DNA from 3 places in the uncultured Devosia sp. genome. Region 2 is predicted to be linked to each of the others. Evidence: predicted binding sites of a transcription regulator. Region 2 holds the regulator's gene; each other region holds the start of a gene.
What was found. The regulator PhoB, encoded in region 2, activates phosphate uptake and scavenging genes when phosphate is short. The targets are predictions, from matches to a motif close to TGTCATNNANCTGTCAT.

Region 1: ACFE8X_RS09945 (esterase-like activity of phytase family protein) is a predicted target of PhoB. The motif match lies at 1,421-1,437, and genes of this name have one in related genera.
Region 3: phnC (phosphonate ABC transporter ATP-binding protein) is a predicted target of PhoB. The motif match lies at 1,739-1,755, and genes of this name have one in related genera.

What each region holds. Positions count from the first base shown of each region.
Region 1 covers NZ_CAXTKA010000007.1:44,297-47,380, reverse strand. The annotation lists gene ACFE8X_RS09945 (esterase-like activity of phytase family protein) at 1-1,362, opposite strand, end outside; gene ACFE8X_RS09940 (extracellular solute-binding protein) at 1,593-2,936, shown strand; gene ACFE8X_RS09935 (ABC transporter permease subunit) at 3,013-3,084, shown strand, end outside.
Region 2 covers NZ_CAXTKA010000008.1:13,394-16,477, reverse strand. The annotation lists gene ACFE8X_RS10735 (alkaline phosphatase) at 1-1,335, opposite strand, end outside; gene phoB (phosphate regulon transcriptional regulator PhoB) at 1,528-2,229, opposite strand; gene phoU (phosphate signaling complex protein PhoU) at 2,265-2,975, opposite strand; gene pstB (phosphate ABC transporter ATP-binding protein PstB) at 3,004-3,084, opposite strand, start outside.
Region 3 covers NZ_CAXTKA010000007.1:51,117-54,200, forward strand. The annotation lists gene phnD (phosphonate ABC transporter substrate-binding protein) at 1-770, opposite strand, end outside; gene phnC (phosphonate ABC transporter ATP-binding protein) at 835-1,671, opposite strand; gene ACFE8X_RS09975 (acetyltransferase) at 1,805-2,419, opposite strand; gene phnL (phosphonate C-P lyase system protein PhnL) at 2,416-3,084, opposite strand, start outside.

The DNA.
Region 1 (3,084 bases), on a different contig from region 2:
GGCATCGGCTACTGCGCCCGAGAGCGCGGCCCAACCGATGGGGTGACCGTCGGTATCCAGATCGGAGACGATCTGGGGATAGTTCGGCGTGCCTTCAGCCAGCTCATAGAGCATGACGTGCGAGCCCGCGAGACCGTCCTCGCGCAGGTCGTTCTCGTTGGCGGTGACCAGCAGGTTACGCTCGGGAATGGCGATCAGGCCTTCGGGGCCGATGCCCGACGGTACCGATTGCAGATATTCGGGGGCAGCGCCGGTGTCCTTGTAGATAGCGATCAAGGAGGAGCGTTCCTCGGCAACGAAGATGAACTGGGTGTCGCCGATTTCAGCAACTTCCAGGCCTTCGGGCTCGACGCCCTTCTTATTGCGCTGATCAGGATAGTGACCCATCTGGGCGGCCATGACGTCAAGCGCATTGCCCGAGTCCCAGGAGACGGTGCCATCGCGGTTGAAGATGGTAAAGCCGCGCGAGCCGCCGTTCCAGTCGCCCTCATTGGCGACGACGAGGCGATCGGCATCGAGCCACTTGACCGCATCGGGTTCGCGCAGCAAGTCGTCCTTGGAACCGGTGAAATCGATCTGGCCGTCGTTCTTGGTGTCGATGCCTTCCACCGACGTGGAGCCGGCAGTGAAGCCGCCGGTGACGGTACCGGTCTTGGCGTCGATGATGGCGATCCAGTTGTTTTCCTGCAATGTGACAGCGACTTCGTCATTGTTGTTAAAGGCGACGAATTCGACTTCGGCGTCCTCGGGTGCAATGTCGGACAGCCCGGTCAACTCGACCTTCTTGATACCCGCTTCGGTGACGGCGCCATCGGCCAGAGTAACGAGAACGAGGAAACCGGAGGGCAATTGCGGGATAGCACCGTCGTTAACCTCCTCGTCGCGCTCGTTCTCGATAGCGATGGCCAGGATGGTGCCGGCCTTGTTGTGGGCAATGGAATCGGGCTGGCCGCCGAGCTCAAATTCGCCGTCGACGGTCTTGGTCGCGATATCGACGACGACCAGCTTGCCGGTCTGCTCGACGAAATTCTCGCGCGTGTTGACGGCCACATAGGCCTTGGCGCCGATCACGGTGACGGAGGTGGGCTCACCGCCCATGTCCATATAGCCGGCCGGCTTGGGCGTCTTGGGATCGGTCACGTCGATGAAGCCGATGCCGCCATTTGGGCTGTCCGAATAGATCAGCATCATGCCGTCATCGGTGGCGGTGATGATTTCCGAAGAGGTCGCCTCGGCATCGGGAGCGTTGAGCTCGACCGGAAAGCTGGCGATCCGGTTGAAGGTCGGCGCCGCCAAGGCGGGCAGGGCGGTGGTGGCAAGTAGCGCGGCAACAAGCGCAGCGGTCGAACTTTTGATCGGCATGAAAGAACCCCCTGGGATAATGAACCGGGCCCAATTAGGGGACGAATGAAAACGATGGATGACATTTGTATGACACTGCGATGACGCTCGTTTGAACCGGCGGGGCAGCATCGCTGCATCGTCAAAGCGTCATGGTGCGTTCATCTGGCTGAAACTCAACTGTCAAAATCCGCGACTAGGACTCCGGCGCTGGCAACGCGCTCGGCACCCTCATTTCGGAGAGACCACAGATGACACGCAATTGGCTGCTCAACGCAGTGTTTTCGGTCGGCGCCCTGGCGCTGGCCAGCGCGCCCGCCCTGGCCGCGCCGACCAAGTTCGAATTCTGGTATGGCCTTTCGGGCGACCTGTCCGAGCGCATCCAGGACATGTGTAAGGATTTCAACGCGTCGCAAGCCGACTATGAAATCGTCTGCATCAGTCAGAATGACTACGACACCAACCTGCAGAATACCATCGCGGCCTACCGCGCCAACAAGCAGCCAACGATCTCGCAGATCTTCGACGCCGGCACGCTCGATCTGATGCTGAGCCAGGCCTATCTGCCCGTCGGCCAGTTGATGAGCGAAAACGGCTACGACATCGACTGGAGCAACTACTTCTCCGGCATCGCCTCGTACTATTCGACCTCCAAGGGCGAACTACTGTCCATGCCGTTCAACTCCTCGACGGCGATGATTTATTACAACACCGACGCCTTGGCCAAGGTTGGCTTTGAAGGCCTGCCCGCCACCTGGAGCCAGGTCGAAGACGTCGCTCGCAAGATGAAGGCCGCTGGCTATGACTGCCCGATCGGCTTCGATCCGGCTGGTGCCTGGCAGTGGTTCGAGCAGTTCTCCGCCATTCACAACCAGCCTATCGCCACCAACGGCAATGGCTTTGACGGCCTCGATGCCGAAATGGTCGTTGGCAAGGGCAAGTTCGTCCAGCAGCTGACCTGGATCAAGGCGATGTATGACGAAGGCCTGCTCGTTCTCAAGAGCAAGGACACCGGCGAAGTTGACCAGGACGCTTTTGCTGCCGGCAAGTGCCAGATCTTTTCGGGCTCGATCGCCGGCCATGGCAGCGTGACCGCAAAGGCCATTCCCGACCTGCATTGGGATGTGGCCATGCTGCCGATGCTCGACGGCGTCGAACGCACCAATAGCCTGGTCGGCGGCGCGTCGCTGTGGACCCTCAAGGGCAAGACACCGGAAGAGTACAAGGGCGCCGCAGCGTTCTACAACTTCCTCGCCACGCCCAAGCAGACCGAATGGTGGTCGACAGTGACCGGCTATATCCCGGTAACCAATACCGGCTTTGAAGCCATGACGGCCAACGGCTTTTATAACGCTGCTCCCTATAAGGGCCGCGAAAAGGCCATTCAGAGCCTGACCTTCACCCCGCCGACTGAGAACACTCGCGGCATTCGCCTGGGCAACTACGCCTCGATCCGCGCCGAAATGGTCAAAACCATCCAGAACGTGCTGTTCAACAATGAACCCGTGCAGCAGGCGCTGGATGAATTCGACACCAAAGGCAACGACATCCTGCGCCGCTTCCAGGCGACCTACAAGAACGCCGTTCTTCCCTGATCAATCTGTCTGACAGCGCGGGCGGCCATCACTGGCCGCCCGCGTTTCTCTTTGCTCAGTCCAAGCGGGTGGCAACATGGAACGACGCGCTTTTTACCGCAATGGCGGCCTGCCCTGGCTGCTGATCGCGCCACAACTGCTGCTGGTG
Region 2 (3,084 bases):
GTCGGCGCGGATGGTGAGCGGGGCATCGGCCTCGGCACCCTCGGGAGCAACCGGCGCTTCGCCTTCATAGACCGCAGCGCCCGGGCCGTTCATATATCCCAGCGTGGTATAGGCCTTGCCATCGTCGGCAGTGCCGCCGATGCCCAGGATCGGGTTGCCGCGCACCGGGTAGCCGGCGATCGAGAACACGTGGCTGTGGTCGGCGGTGACGACGATCAGCGTTTCCTCGGGATTGACGGCATCATAGGCGGCCTGCACGGCCTCGGACAGGGCTACGGTATCCATCAGTGCACGGGCGGCGTTGCCGGCATGGTGGGCGTGGTCGATACGGCCGCCTTCGACCATCAGTACGAAGCCATTTTCGTTCTGCGACAGCATCTCGATCGACTTGACGGTCATCTCGGCCAGGGAGGGCTCGCCGCCGGCATCCTTGGCGCGATCGGCTTCATACTGCATGTGCGAGCCTTCAAAGAGGCCGAACAGGTGCTTGGTGGTGGCGATATCGACCGCGTCGAACTGCTCCTTGTTCCACACATAGGCGCCATCATTGTACTTGGCCTGCCATTCGGCGACCAGGTCATGCCCGTCCTTGCGCGAGCCGGTTTTTTCCGGATATTCCGGATCGGCGGTCTCGGCCGTCATGAAGTTGGCGCGACCGCCGCCCAGGATGACCTCGAAGCCGTCGCCGGCGGGCCAGTTCACGAGCTGGCTGGCAATGTCGGCACATTCAGTGGTGCCTTCGGGCAGGTTGGTGTCGTTTTCCCAATCGCGGCCGGCGCTATGGGCATAAGTGGCGGCCGGCGTCGCGTGGGTGATGCGGGCGGTCGAGACGACGCCGGTCGCGAGCCCGGCGGCTTCGGCCTGCTCGAATATGCTGGTGACGGTGGCCTTGGCCTGGGTCGAGCAATCCTCGAGAACAACGCTCTGGTTGACGCCGATCGTGCCATTGACCGATTTGACGCCAGTGGTCATTGCCGTCGCGGTCGGGGCGCTGTCGGCGACCTGGCTGTCATGGGTATAGGTCTTGGACAGGGCGACGTAGGGCAGCAGCTTTTCGAACGACAGGCTGTTGCTTTCGCCGTCGACACCACGTTCCTGGCCCTCGAAAATGCGGGCGGCGGTAATGGTAGGAATGGACATGCCGTCGCCAACGAACAGGATGACGTTCTTGGCCTTGCCGGTATTGGGTTGCTGGGCGATCAGGGCAGCCAGGCTTTCCTGCGCCGACATGAAATAGCTGTCGGTCGCCTGGGGCAGGGCGCTCTGAGCCAAAGCAGGGGCAACCAGCGCCAGCGCCGACACCGTCGATACAAGTGTTCGTGCAAGTTTGATCATCGTATGTCCCATCGAAAAATTGCCGCGCATGGGTGCCGGCCATTTCCGATCGATAGACAAGGTTTGTAACGGTGATGTGTAGGCCGGGGACTCGTACAAGTTCGGTTCGGCTCGCGGCTGCTGAATGCCACGCATACGCCGGAGGTGCCGGGCGCGGCGGGAAAACCGGCGTCGGAGCCGGGCCGCGACGGGCTATACCGGAACGGCAAATCTTTCGTCGAAGGCGTAGCCGGCGCCACGCACGGTGCGGATGGGATCGGTTTCGCGGCCGCGATTGATGGCGCGGCGCAGGCGGCCGATATGCACATCGACGGTGCGTTCATCGACATAGACATCGTTGCCCCAGACGCCGTCGAGCAATTGCTCGCGCGAATAGACCCGGCCGGGATGGCGCATCAGATATTCGAGGAGACGATATTCGGTGGGGCCCAGATGCACGTCGCGGGCGGCACGGCGGACGCGGTGGGTGGTGCGGTCCAGCTCCAGGTCGCCCACCTTGATCGCGGCGGTGACCAGGTTCGGATTGGCCCGGCGCAACAGGGCGTGGATGCGGGCCAGCAGTTCGGGCACCGAGAACGGCTTGACGACATAGTCGTCGGCCCCGGTGGCAAGGCCGCGCACGCGTTCCTCTTCTTCGCCACGCGCGGTGATCATGATGATCGGCACGCGAGCGGTTTCCTCGCGCGCGCGCAGGCGCCGGCACAACTCGATGCCGGACACTTCGGGCAGCATCCAGTCGAGCAGGATCAGATCGGGCAGCTTGTCCTGGATGTGTTGCTGCGCCTCGTCGCCGGTTTCGGCGGTGAGCACGCTGAACCCTTCGGCCTCGAGATTGTAGCGCAGGAGGATCGAGATATCTTCCTCGTCCTCGACAACAAGAATGGTGGCGGGCATCGGTTAGCTCCCAAAGTGGACCGGCAAGCGGCCGGTCACGCCTTGATCTGGGTCCGGTGCAGTTCCTGAACGTCGCTGCTCAGTTGCTTGCCGGTCTGCAGGTAATAGGCGCGCTCCGCGATATTGGTGGCGTGGTCGCCGATGCGCTCCAGATTCTTGGCGCAGAACAGCAGATGGGTGCACTGGGTGATGTTGCGCGGATCTTCCATCATATAGGTCAGCAATTCGCGGAACAGGGAGGTGTGCATGGCATCGACCTCGTCGTCGCGGTTGCACACTTCGATGGCCGCCGCCGAGTCGCGGCTGGCATAGGCATCCAGCGCGTCCTTGATCTGGCGCAGCACCAGGCCCGTCATGTTGCGCACGCCGTTGTAGAAGGTGGGCTGCAGGCTGAGCCCATCGAGCTTGAGCGAGCGGCGGGCCAATTGTTTGGCCATGTCGCCGACGCGCTCCAGGTCGCTGGCGACGTGGATGGCGGTGACGATGGCGCGCAGGTCGCTGGCCATGGGCTGGCGGCGGGCGATCATCGACACTGCCACGTCGTCGATGCGGCGCTGCATGTCGTCGATGCGCTGGTCGGCGATGATAGTGACATCGGCCAGTTCGCGGTCGAGCTTGAGCAGGGCCTTGGTGCCGTTTTCGATGGCCACTTCGACCTGGCCGCCCATTTCGGCGATCAACTGGGCCAGCGAGGTCAGCTCGTCACTATAGGACGTGACGATATGGTCCTGGTTGGAATTGGGCATGGCGAAATCCTTTCGTCCGCGGCGCGGATCAGCCGATACGGCCCATGATGTAGTCCTGCGTCTGCTTGTTCACAGGATTGGTGAAAATGTCTTCGGTCACGCCTTCCTC
Region 3 (3,084 bases), on a different contig from region 2:
ATCTTCTTGGTCAGGTCGGCGCCCAGTTCGTTGCGCACGACGAGCGGACCGTTCGGGATCAAGGGCGAACGCCACACTTCGACGAAGTCTGCGGGATCGACGGCGCCCTTGTCGACGAGCTTGCGGAAGGTCCCGGAGGTATAGCCGTCCATGAAATCGCCGATCCCCGAAGAGTCGTCGACCGAAACGTCGGACTTGCCGTCGAGTAGGGCCAGGACGTTGTTTTCATGGCCGCCATTGAAGTCGGCGGAGGCGAAAAACTGGTCGTTCGGAACGCCGGTGGTGACCGGAATCTGGGTCAGCGGCACCAGATAACCCGAGGTCGAGTCGGGATCGGCATAGCCCAGCTTCTTGCCCTTGGCGGACATGATGTCGGTGATGCCGGAGGACTTGAGCGCCAGGCCGATCGAATAATAGCCGGTCGAGCCGTCGGACTGCTGGGTGGTCAGGATCGGGGTGACCGCGTCGGGGTTTTCGATGGCGATGGCCGCATAGCCCGAAGCGCCCAGGCCGGCGACGTCCAGAGTGCCGCCCAGAAGGCCCTGGATCACGCCGTCATAATCGGCAGCCGGGAACAGCGAGACCTTCTCGAAGCCCAGATCAGTCTTGAGATGGTCGGCGAGGCATGCGTAATTGCGCAGGCGGTCGGCTTCGTTTTCGCCGCCGAGGATGCCAATGCGCAGCTCCTTGACGTCCTGAGCGAAGGTGGCGGTCGAGCCGGCACCAAGGGCGACGAGCGTGACGGCGCCCATAAGCATAGTTTTCAGCATGGTTTTCTCCTGGTTTGCAATCCGCCCCGCTTTTGCCGCGGGGTTGGATGGGGTGCGCACAGCGTCAGTTGGCGAAGGCTTCCGCCCGGGCGTCGAGGGCGACGACACGCTCGCTCTTGCTGGCGATGGCTGTGGAGGTGATGGCCTCCGAAAAGGCTTCCTTCATGCCGTCGGCACCATAGATGGTGCGGGCGGCACTTTCGGTCAGTTGCTCGGGGTTGCCGTCAAAGACGACCCGGCCGGCGGCCATGCCGATGATGCGCTGGCAATAATGGCGCGCGGTATCGAGCGTATGCAGATTGGTGATGATGGTCAGGCCGTGGTCGTGATTGATGGCGCGCAGGCTGTCCATGACGATCTGAGCATTGCGCGGATCAAGCGAGGCGATCGGCTCGTCGGCCAGGATCATCTTGGGGCTCTGCATCAGCGCGCGGGCGATGGCCACGCGCTGCTGCTGGCCGCCCGACAGGGTTCCGGCCCGCTGCAGCGCGGTCTGGGCGATATCCAGCCGGTCCAGCGCCTGCAGCGCGTCGAGGCGTTCCGCATGGCTGAAGACATTGAGCAGCGACGCCACCGTATTGCGCCCATTGAGCCGGCCGAGCAGCACATTGGTCAGCACGTCAAGGCGCGGTACGAGGTTGAACTGCTGGAAGATCATGGCGCAGTCGCGCTGCCAGTTGCGCAAGGCTTGGCCCTTGAGCGCCGAAACCGCAACGCCGTCGAAGCTGATCGAGCCTTCCGAAACGTCGGCAAGCCGGTTGATCATCCGCAGCAGGGTGGACTTGCCGGCGCCGGATCGCCCGATGATGCCGACCATCTGACCGTCGGGAATTTCCAGATCGACGTTGTCGACGGCAGTCTTGCTGCCGAACCGTCGCGTGACCCTGGAAATCTTGAGCATTGCTGCCCTCCGGTGTTGAACCGAAGGCATGCCTAGGGCGCGATCATAAACCTGACATGTCGATTGCGTGACGGAACGATGACGATGCACAGGGGCGACTGGGGAGTCGCGGGTTTATCGTTTGTGGGCAGGCTTAGCTTTCGTTTTTGTCCAGAAACTCCTCGGTCGAAAGCGTGCGGAAATCCCGCAGCCCCGCGCGCAGGCGTTCATGCTCCCAATCCCACCACGCCAGAGCATCGAGGCGCGCGGCAATCGTGTCCGGGAACCGCTGCTTGATGGTGCGCGCAGGCACGCCGACGGCGATGGCGAAGGCGGCAACATCCTTGGTGACCACGGCGTTGGAGCCGATGATGGCGCCGTTGCCGACGCTGATGCCCGGCATGATCACGGCGCCATGGCCGATCCAGGTATCGTGGCCGATATTGATGCCCTGCCCGGCGCGCCAATCAAAGAACGATTGATCATCCGCTTCGCCCTCGAAGTACCAGGCCGAGCGATAGGTGAAATGGTGCAGCGAGGCCCGCTCCATCGGATGCATGCTGGCATAGATGCGCACATGGGCGGCAATATTGGCGAACTTGCCGATCTGGGCATAGGCGATCTGCGTGTTGCCGACGCAGTAGGAATAGTCGCCCAGGCTCGAATGCGACACGCTGCAGCCGGCACCCACCTCGGTATAGCGGCCAAGCGTTGAATGCGCGACCTTGGCGGTCGGATGGATATGGGGTTCGGTGCCAAGCTTGGTCATGCAGCGATCCTGGGGGCAAAGGTGGTGACATCGACGACGCGATCGGCGACTTGGGAGCGCACATCCTCATCGTGGAAAATGCCGAGCAGCGCCGTGCCCTCGGCCTTTTTCCGGGCGATCATGGCAACCACCACCGCGCGATTGGTCGCATCGAGCGACGCGGTGGGTTCGTCGAGCAAAAGCACCTTATGGTCGGTGATGAAGCCGCGCGCGATGTTGACACGCTGCTGCTCCCCGCCCGAGAACGTCGCCGGCGGCAACGACCAGAGCCGCTCCGGCAGGTTGAGCTGCGCCAATAGCATCCTGGCCCGGTCATGGGCTTCCGCCTTGTCGGCACCACGGATGACCAATGGCTCCGCCACCACGTCGAGCGCCGAGACCCGGGGCACGGTGCGCAGGAATTGCGACACATAAGCGATGGTGTCACGGCGCAGGGTCAGGACAAGACGCGGATCGGCGGTGGCGAGATCGACTTCATCGCCGTCATGGGTCAGCCAGATATGGCCGGCATCGACACCGTAATTGCCATAGACCATCTTGAGAATGGAGCTCTTGCCGGCGCCGGACGGACCGCCGAGGACGACGCATTCGCCGGCGGCGACCTCGAAGTTGACGTTGTCGACCACGGGGAGGATGACCCCATCACGCAGGTGCATGGTGAAGGT